DNA from 2 places in the Roseateles sp. P4_D2 genome. Region 2 is predicted to be linked to the other one. Evidence: predicted binding sites of a transcription regulator. Region 2 holds the regulator's gene; the other holds the start of a gene.
What was found. Region 2 encodes NrdR, which represses ribonucleotide reductase genes. Its sites were predicted from a motif close to CACNANATNTNGTG; they were not measured.
Positions count from the first base shown of each region.

Region 1: the regulator NrdR is predicted to act here: its motif matches at 2,543-2,556, upstream of AC1DW0_RS16100 (ribonucleoside-diphosphate reductase subunit alpha).

Region 1 covers NZ_JBFUIM010000008.1:150,472-154,794, reverse strand. Annotated here, with positions in the region: gene AC1DW0_RS16100 (ribonucleoside-diphosphate reductase subunit alpha) at 1-2,310, opposite strand, end outside; gene AC1DW0_RS16095 (sigma-54-dependent transcriptional regulator) at 2,793-4,241, opposite strand; gene AC1DW0_RS16090 (sensor histidine kinase) at 4,238-4,323, opposite strand, start outside.
Region 2 covers NZ_JBFUIM010000005.1:34,316-38,638, reverse strand. Annotated here, with positions in the region: gene AC1DW0_RS10265 (PilW family protein) at 1-360, opposite strand, end outside; gene AC1DW0_RS10260 (pilus assembly FimT family protein) at 354-962, opposite strand; gene AC1DW0_RS10255 (type IV pilin protein) at 965-1,438, opposite strand; gene AC1DW0_RS10250 (GspH/FimT family pseudopilin) at 1,552-2,103, opposite strand; gene nrdR (transcriptional regulator NrdR) at 2,261-2,704, opposite strand; gene glyA (serine hydroxymethyltransferase) at 2,716-3,969, opposite strand; ZMP/ZTP riboswitch at 4,029-4,154, opposite strand; gene AC1DW0_RS10235 (lytic transglycosylase domain-containing protein) at 4,174-4,323, opposite strand, start outside.

The DNA.
Region 1 (4,323 bases), on a different contig from region 2:
CGCCACGCAGTTGCTGTTGCGCATGCCGAAGCTGGCGATGCGGCCGCGCAGGGCGTCCCAGTCCATCGTGGTCGAGCGGTCGACGTCGACGTAGCCGCCGCGGGCCTCGGCCAGCAGGTCCAGCGAGTCGATCGGCAGGATGCCGCGATCCCACAGCGAGCCCTTGTAGGTGGAGTAGCGGCCGCGTTCCTCGGCCAGTTCGGTCGAGGCCCAGTAGGCGTGATAGCAGACGGCCTCCATCGAGCGATCGGCGAAGTCGACGGCAGCCTGCGAGGCGTAGGGAGTGCGCAGTTGGTACAGCGCGTCCTGGAAGCCCATGATTCCCAGGCCGACCGGGCGGTGGCGCAGGTTGGAGTCGCGCGCCTTCTTGACGGCGTAGTAGTTGATGTCGATGACGTTGTCGAGCATGCGCATCGCGGTGCGCGTCGTCTTCTTCAGCTTGGCCTGGTCGATCTGGCCATCCTTGATGTGCTGGGCCAGGTTGACGGAGCCGAGGTTGCAGACGGCGATCTCGCTGTCGTTGGTGTTCAGCGTGATCTCGGTGCACAGGTTGCTGGAGTGCACCACGCCGACGTGCTGCTGCGGGCTGCGCACATTGCAGGCGTCCTTGAACGTGATCCAGGGGTGGCCCGTCTCGAACAGCATCGACAGCATCTTGCGCCACAGGTCCTTGGCCGGCATGCGCTTGAAGAGCTTGATCTCGCCGCGGTCGGCCTTGGCCTCGTAGGCCGTGTAGGCCACTTCGAAAGGCTTGCCGAACAGGTCGTGCAGGTCCGGGCAGGTGCTGGGGCTGAACAGCGTCCAGTCACCGCCTTCGAGCACACGGCGCATGAACAGGTCGGGAATCCAGTTCGCCGTGTTCATGTCGTGCGTGCGGCGGCGGTCGTCGCCGGTGTTCTTGCGCAGGTCCAGGAACTCCTCGATGTCGAGGTGCCAGGTTTCCAGATAGGCGCAGACGGCGCCCTTGCGCTTGCCGCCCTGGTTCACGGCGACCGCCGTGTCGTTGACCACCTTCAGGAAGGGCACGACGCCCTGGCTCTTGCCGTTGGTGCCCTTGATGTGCGAGCCCAGCGCGCGCACCGGGGTCCAGTCATTGCCCAGGCCGCCGGCGAACTTGCTCAGCAGCGCGTTCTCCTTCAGCGCCTCGTAGATGCCGTCGAGGTCGTCGCTGACGGTGGTCAGGTAGCAGCTCGACAGCTGCGAGCGGCGCGTGCCGGCGTTGAACAGCGTCGGCGTGCTGGACATGAAGTCGAAGCTCGACAGCACTTCATAGAACTCGATGGCGCGGGCTTCGCGGTCGATCTCGCCCAGGGCCAGACCCATGGCCACGCGCATGAAGAAGGCCTGGGGCAGCTCGATGCGCTGCTCTTCGATGTGCAGGAAGTAGCGGTCGTACAGGGTCTGCAGGCCGAGGTAGTCGAACTGCAGGTCGCGCTCGGGCTTGAGCGCCGCACCCAGCTTGACCAGGTCGTACTGCTGCAGCTTCTCGTCCAGCAGTTCGGCCTTCACGCCCTTCTTGATATAGCCGGGGAAGTACTCGGCGTAGCGCTGGGTCATCTCACCCTGCAGCACCTCGCCACCGAGGATCTCGCGGCGGATCGTGTGCAGCAGCAGGCGCGCGGTGGCGCGGCTGTAGCCGGGGTCCTTCTCGATCAGCGTGCGCGCGGCCAGGATGGCGGCCTTGTAGACCTCGTCGATGGCGACGCCGTCGTACAGATTGCGCTGGGTCTCGGCCAGCACCGGATCAGGCTTGACGTCGGCGCCGAGGTTCTCGCAGGCCGACGCGATCAGCGACTTCAGCGCACCCAGGTCCAGCGGGCGGCGCTCGCCGCGGTCCACCACCATCACCACCGGCTCGGCGGCGCGCGTGGCCTCGCCCTGCGCGGCGCGCTCCTGCGTGCGGCGCTCGCGATACAGCACGTAGGCGCGGGCGACTTCATGGTTGCTGCTGCGCATCAGGCCCAGCTCGACCTGGTCCTGCACATCTTCAATATGGAAGGTACCGCCACTCGGGCGCGAGCGCAGCAGGGCGCGCACGACGTTCTGGGTCAGCTGCTCCACCGTCTCACGCACGCTGGCCGAGGCCGCGCCGCTGGTGCCATGCACGGCCAGGAAAGCCTTCATCAGCGCAACGGCGATCTTGCTCGGCTCGAACGAGACCACGGCGCCATTGCGGCGAATGATCTGGTAGGCCTGATAGCCGGACAACGCAGGGGCGCTGGGGGCGGTGGCGTCGGATCCAAACGCGACCGGGGACTGCGACGACAGCGAGGCGGAGGTGGCCTGGCCCGTGGCGGCTTCATGCAGCATGAGGGGATCCTTTATCGAGAAATGACGGGCAAATGCGCGGCATCAACCCGAAGGTCGGGCCAGCGCATCGTGCGGTGCTTCAGTGGGGTATTTCGTCCCTGCCGCTCCATTGCCAGGCCGGCGTTTCGGCTTGGTCCCCGGGCGCTTTGCTGCCGTGGCCAAGCCACTGCAAACAGCGAATCCGAGGGGATGGTCATGGGGTCGACTGGCTCAGCAGGATATCACGAAGGAACACTATATCTATGGCCCCCGCCGTCCTCAAGCACTACCGCTAGTGTCAAACCCTGGCCGCGATTTCTCTGGACAAATGCCCTGCGCGCGCCTTTGGCCGATCAGATCGGGGCTTGCAACCGGCAACCCGCATCAACACTGGGCTGGCGGGCCGAAGCGGGCCGCAAGGCCGCGCCAGCGCTGCGTCCGAGCAAGCGCTCTATAGCCTCGCCGCAGATTCAAGCAGGGCAAATCCCGAGAAGGTTTTTCTTTCAGCTGTCACCAGCCGAGATCGCAAGCCGCGCCATGCGGTAGCGGATCTGGCGCAGCGACAGCCCGAGGCTGGCTGCCGCGGCCGTGCGGTTGAAGCGGTGCAGCTCCAGCGCTCGCAGCAGAATGGCGCGCTCGACCTCGTCGAGATAGCGCGCCAGGTCCGACGGCAATTCCTCGGGCAGGGACACGCCCTCGGCCACTGGTGCCGCCCCAAGGGGGGTGTCCAGCGCGGCGAACTGCGACTCGCTGCGGTCCTCGTCCAGCAGCGTGTCGGGCAGGCCAAGATCGTCGGCGTCGATCCACTCACCGCCCGCCAGCGCCAGCGCGCGGTGCAGCAGGTTCTCGAGCTCGCGCACATTGCCGGGAAAGGCATAGCGCGACAGCGTCTGCAGCGCACCCACCGTCAGTCGCGGCGCTGGTGACACGCCAGCGTCCTGGGCGATGCGGGTCAGCACCCGGGTGCTGATCAGGCCCAGGTCCTCCAGGCGCTCGCGCAGCGGCGGCACGCGGATCTGGATGACGTTGAGGCGGTAGAACAAGTCCTGGCGGAAGCGCCCCGCCGCCACCTCGGCGGACAGATCCTTGTGCGTCGCGCTGAGGATGCGCACATTGATCGGCGTCTCGGCGGTGGCGCCGACCGGCCGCACCGAACGCTCCTGGATGACGCGCAGCAGCTTGCTTTGCATCGCCAGGGGCAGGTCGCCGATCTCATCGAGGAAGAGCGTGCCGCCATCCGCCGCCTGGAAGAAGCCCTCGCGGTCCTCGTTGGCACCGGTGAACGCGCCCTTGCGGTAGCCGAAGAACTCGGCCTCCAGCAAGTTCTCGGGAATGGCGCCGCAGTTGACGGCGATGAAGCCCTGCCCGGCGCGCACGCCGTGGTCGTGGATGGCCCGCGCCACCAGCTCCTTGCCGGTCCCGGATTCACCCTGCACCAGCACCGGCGCCATGCTGCGCGCCACCTTGTCGATCAGCGAGCGAACCGCGCGGATGGCCGGTGATTCACCCACCAAGCGCAGCGCCGACGCCGGCATTGCCACGCTTTTTTCTTGCGCCGCCGGGCTGGGATCGGGCGCCACGCGGCCCAGTGCCGAACCGACGACGAGGCGGAACTGGCGCAGGTCCACCGGCTTGGTCAGGTAGTCGTAGGCGCCGGCCTTCAAGGCCTCCACCGCGTTCTCGGCCGAGCCGAACGCCGTGATGACGATGGCCTTCTCGGGTCGGCCGGCCTGCTCCAGCCAGCGCAGCAATGCCAGGCCCGAGCCGTCGGGCAGCTTCATGTCGGTGATGACGGCGCTGTAGGTCTGGGCCTGCAGATGCGCCAGCGCCTCTGCCACCGTGCCCGCACTGTCGATCTCATAGCCTTCACGCAGCAACGTCAGCTCGTAGAGCGTGCGCAGATCGGGCTCGTCGTCGACGACCAGCAGGCGCGGGAGCGTGGCAGTAGTCATGCAGAGGATGCAGATGGGGGCGTGCGCAGTCGAACGCAGAACTCGTTGGCCGCCGCGTCAGTGGCGCGGCGGTAGTCGATGC
Region 2 (4,323 bases):
ATAGCGGTAAAAGAGATCGCTGCCGCCAGCGGTGGTCTGGGTCAATGCGGTGTAAGGGCTGGAGGCGGCTTCCTTGGCCGGCGTTGCGCCCGCGTTGCGCTCGGGCTCCCAGACCCCCTTTGAAGGCAGGCCGCGGTAACCCGCCCGGCGCATGTCCTGCTGCAGCAGGTCGGCGGCGATCCGCAGGTCCTGTTGCATCTGCACTTCCAGCATCAGGCGCCGATGTTCGTTGATCTGCCGCGTGGCCACGACGGCCGCGCCGGCGGTGACGATCAGGCCGACCGTGATGCCCACCATCAATTCAACCAGACCCAACCCGCGTTGGGCTCGGTACGACTTGGTGCGTGCGGTATTCAGCATGACGCGTACCCACTCATCCTTTGAAACGGCTTGGCCTCGTTTCTTTCGGCCGGCGCAGACGGCGCGCAAACCCTGACACGCCCGATGCCATTCACCTCAATGCGCAGCGTGTAGCCTTTTCCCAGGCCCACCACGTCGACTTGGAAATTCCCAGTCTCCATCGTCATCTGATCGCGCGCGAATCGGATGTAGTTGTTGCCAGCGGCCCAGACACCCTCAGCATCGAACTGCACATGGGTTTTGGGCAACTGGAACAGGCGCAATGACCTGCCGCCTCCGGTGGGGCAAAGATTGTTCGCCGGATAGTGGCATCTGCAATTGTTGCCCCCCGCCGATGTCACGACCATCGCGCAGCTCATCGTCGCGTGCGGGTCGAATCGAACGAAAAGCAGAGAATTGGCCGCATTCGTTTCCGCCTTGGCGTAAGTCAATATGCCGGAAACCTCTTCGGCAGCGGCCGTCACCCGGCGCCTTTCCAGCAAATCGGCCATCGAAGGAATGGCCATCGCCAATATGACGCCGAGAACCGCCACGGCGACCATGATCTCGATCAGCGTCAGGCCGGATATCCGGGCCTTCAAGATGCGGACAGGGCTTCTCATGACTATCGAGGCCAGCATTCAGAGCCGGTGTCGCGATTCGTGCCGCTGTTGCTGGGGTCGCCTGTCGCCGAGTACTGGGGTGTAGCACCCACCAGGGTCACCGTCAGGGTCTTGCAGGTCAGATCCGTCGCCTGTTTGCCGCCGGCGATAGGGGTTGCCGTGGCGATGTAGCCGACGTCAAACCCCGGGGTTGCGCCGACGCCTGAGAGGCTGACGCTGTAAAGGGGCGTGATGCTGGCAATGTTCAAGTTCAGCGCGCTGAGGGTCGACGCGTAGGTGGCTGAATTGCTGCGGAAACGCTCCTGCGCCTGCATGACGGCGGTCAGCGCGGAGATGGCGTCTGCGCGGCGGGCTCGCTGCATGTGCGAGGTGTAGGCGGGGTAGGCAACCGCGGCGAGGATGCCGGCAATGGCCAGCGCGACCATCAGCTCGATCAGGGTGAAGCCACGGCGTCGCGGACGGGAACAGGTGCGCATGGGCGGATTTTCGGCAGTACGTCACAACGATCGGTAACGTCTTGGCCGCTCATCCGCCGAGTTGCGCCGCTGGTCGGCATCCACCATGAATGAAGGGGCGAATGAAACGGCCCTCAGGCGCACTTGGGCATGCCGCTGACTTTGTTCGTGCCCACGTAGCAGCTGCGCACGCGGCCGGTGAGCGCCACGACCTGGCGGATGGATTGGCCGCCGCTCAGGCTGAGATCAATGCTGCCGGCCTGGGTGACCAGGCCTTGGAGGTACTGGAATTGCAGCGTCTCGGCGTTGCTGCTGAGGCGCACGGGCTGGGTCGTCGGCAGCCACTCGGCCTTGATGACCTGGCTGCTCGGCTTCTTGCAGGCGGCCTTGCCGCCAGCACAATCGCAGTCGTCCTTGGCGCCGATGTACATCACGTAGCAGGCGTTGGCGCCCTTGCCGCTGATGCGGAAGAAGACCGAGTCGCCCAGGCGGGCCGCTTCGCTGCGCGCCAGGCGCAGGTCGCTGGCCAGGGTGTCCGCGCTGACGCGCAGTTGCTGCTGCTGGCGCATCGTACCCATGGCTGGGACCGCCTGGCCGAGCAGGGCGGCGCAGATGCCGACGCTGGCGCAGAGCTCCACGAGCGTGAAACCACGGTTGCTGCGACGGGTGTTGGCGGTGCGGTTCATGGTGCTTCCCTGGGTTCGTTGTTGATGGAACGAACTCTAGGAAGCGGGGCTCACCGCGTCTTTCCCCCCAAAGGCGGAACGAAGAGGGATGGCGGGTGCCCCATCCCCCTGGTCTCCCCCTCATCTCCCCCCGCCGGGGGATAGGGTCAACCCGGTATCAGATCTCGCGGATCAGCTGCCGGAACTCGTCGACGTCCTCGAAGCTGCGGTACACCGACGCAAATCGAACGTAGGCGACCTTGTCGATGCGCTTGAGCTCGCGCATGACCAGCTCGCCCAGTCGCGTGGACGCGAGCTCGCGGGCGCCGCTGGCGAGCAGCTTCTCCTCGATGCGGTTGATGGCCGCATCGATCTGCTCGACGCTGACCGGCCGCTTGCGCAGGGCCAGCTGCATGGAGGCACGCAGCTTGGACGCGTCGAAATCGGCGCGCCGCCCGTCCTTCTTGACGACCGAGGGCATGGCAATGTCAGCCCGCTCATAGGTCGTGAAGCGCTTGTCGCAGGACAGGCAGCGGCGCCGGCGCCGGACGACGTCACCCTCATCCGACTCCCGGGTCTCGGCGACCTGGGTTTCGGTGTGAGAGCAGAACGGGCAGCGCATTGAGGCTCGACTTAGCCGCGGTAGACCGGGAAGGCGGCCGTCAGCGCCGCAACCTTCTCGCGCACGGCGGCCAGGTTGGCCTCGTCATGCGGCTTGTCCAGCACATCGGCGATCAGGTGGGCCGTCTGGCGAACTTGCTCCTCCTTGAAGCCGCGCGTCGTCATGGCCGGCGTGCCCAGGCGAATGCCGCTGGTGACCATGGGCTTTTGCGGGTCGTTGGGGATGCCGTTCTTGTTGCAGGTCATGTGGGCGGCGCCCAGGATGGCCTCGGCTTCCTTGCCCGTCAGGTTCTTGGGACGCAGGTCCACCAGCATGACGTGGCTCTCCGTGCCGCCGGAGACGATGCGCAGGCCGCGCTCGATCAGCGTGTCGGCCAGCACCTTGGCGTTCTTGACGACCTGCTCCTGGTAGACCTTGAACTCGGGCGTCAGGGCTTCCTTGAAGGCCACGGCTTTGCCGGCGATGACGTGCATCAGCGGGCCGCCCTGGATGCCGGGGAAGATGGCCGAGTTGATCTTCTTGGCGATCGCCTCGTCGTTCGTCAGGATGATGCCGCCGCGCGGGCCGCGCAGGCTCTTGTGCGTGGTGGACGTGACGACGTCGGCGTGGGGCAGAGGGTTGGGATAGACGCCCGCGGCGATCAGGCCGGCGTAGTGCGCCATGTCGACCATGAAGTAGGCGCCGATCTCCTTGGCGATCTTGCCGAAGCGCTCGAAGTCGATGCGCAGCGAGTAGGCCGAGGCGCCAGCGATGATCAGCTTGGGCTTCTTCTCGCGGGCCAGGGCTTCCATGGCGTCGTAGTCGATCGCTTCATTGGCGTCCAGGCCGTAGCTGATGACGTTGAACCACTTGCCGCTCATGTTCAGCGCCATGCCGTGGGTCAGGTGGCCGCCTTCGGCCAGGCTCATGCCCATGATGGTGTCGCCCGGCTGCAGCAGCGCGAAGAAGGCGCCTTGGTTGGCCTGCGAGCCGGAGTTGGGCTGCACGTTGGCGAATTCGGCGCCGAAGAGCTGCTTCAGGCGATCGATGGCGAGTTGCTCGACGACGTCGACGTACTCGCAGCCACCGTAGTAGCGCTTGCCGGGGTAGCCCTCGGCATACTTGTTGGTCAGCTGGCTGCCCTGGGCCTGCATGACGGCCGGCGAGGTGTAGTTCTCGCTGGCGATCAGCTCGATGTGGTCTTCCTGGCGGCGGTTCTCGTTCTGGACGGCGGTCCAGAGTTCGGGGTCGACCAAGGCGAGGGTGGAGGTGTTGCGGTCAAACATGCTGGTGTTTCCGAAGGTCAGGCGGTGAATCCCCGGCGGTCACGGCAGGCGTGATGTCCCAAGGCTGCCCAGGCGAACGGCTGATAGCGGTTGTCATGTCGACAGAGGACAGCCGCCTCACGCTCCCCGGTGGTGGCCCACCTCAGGTCAGCTAGTGACCCTGATCGCCAGTCGCGTGAATGCTCAGTGTATGTCAGCCGCGCCTCAGCGCAGCAGGGCCACCTGGGCGGAGTCGCCGGTCGAGGGGGCAGACGCCGCTTCGCGCACCAGCGGCCGGACGGTCGTCATGGTCGGCACCGTGCGGCCGGCCGCGACCGCCTTCAGCAGGTCGTGCTCGGCCAGCACGCGGCCCGC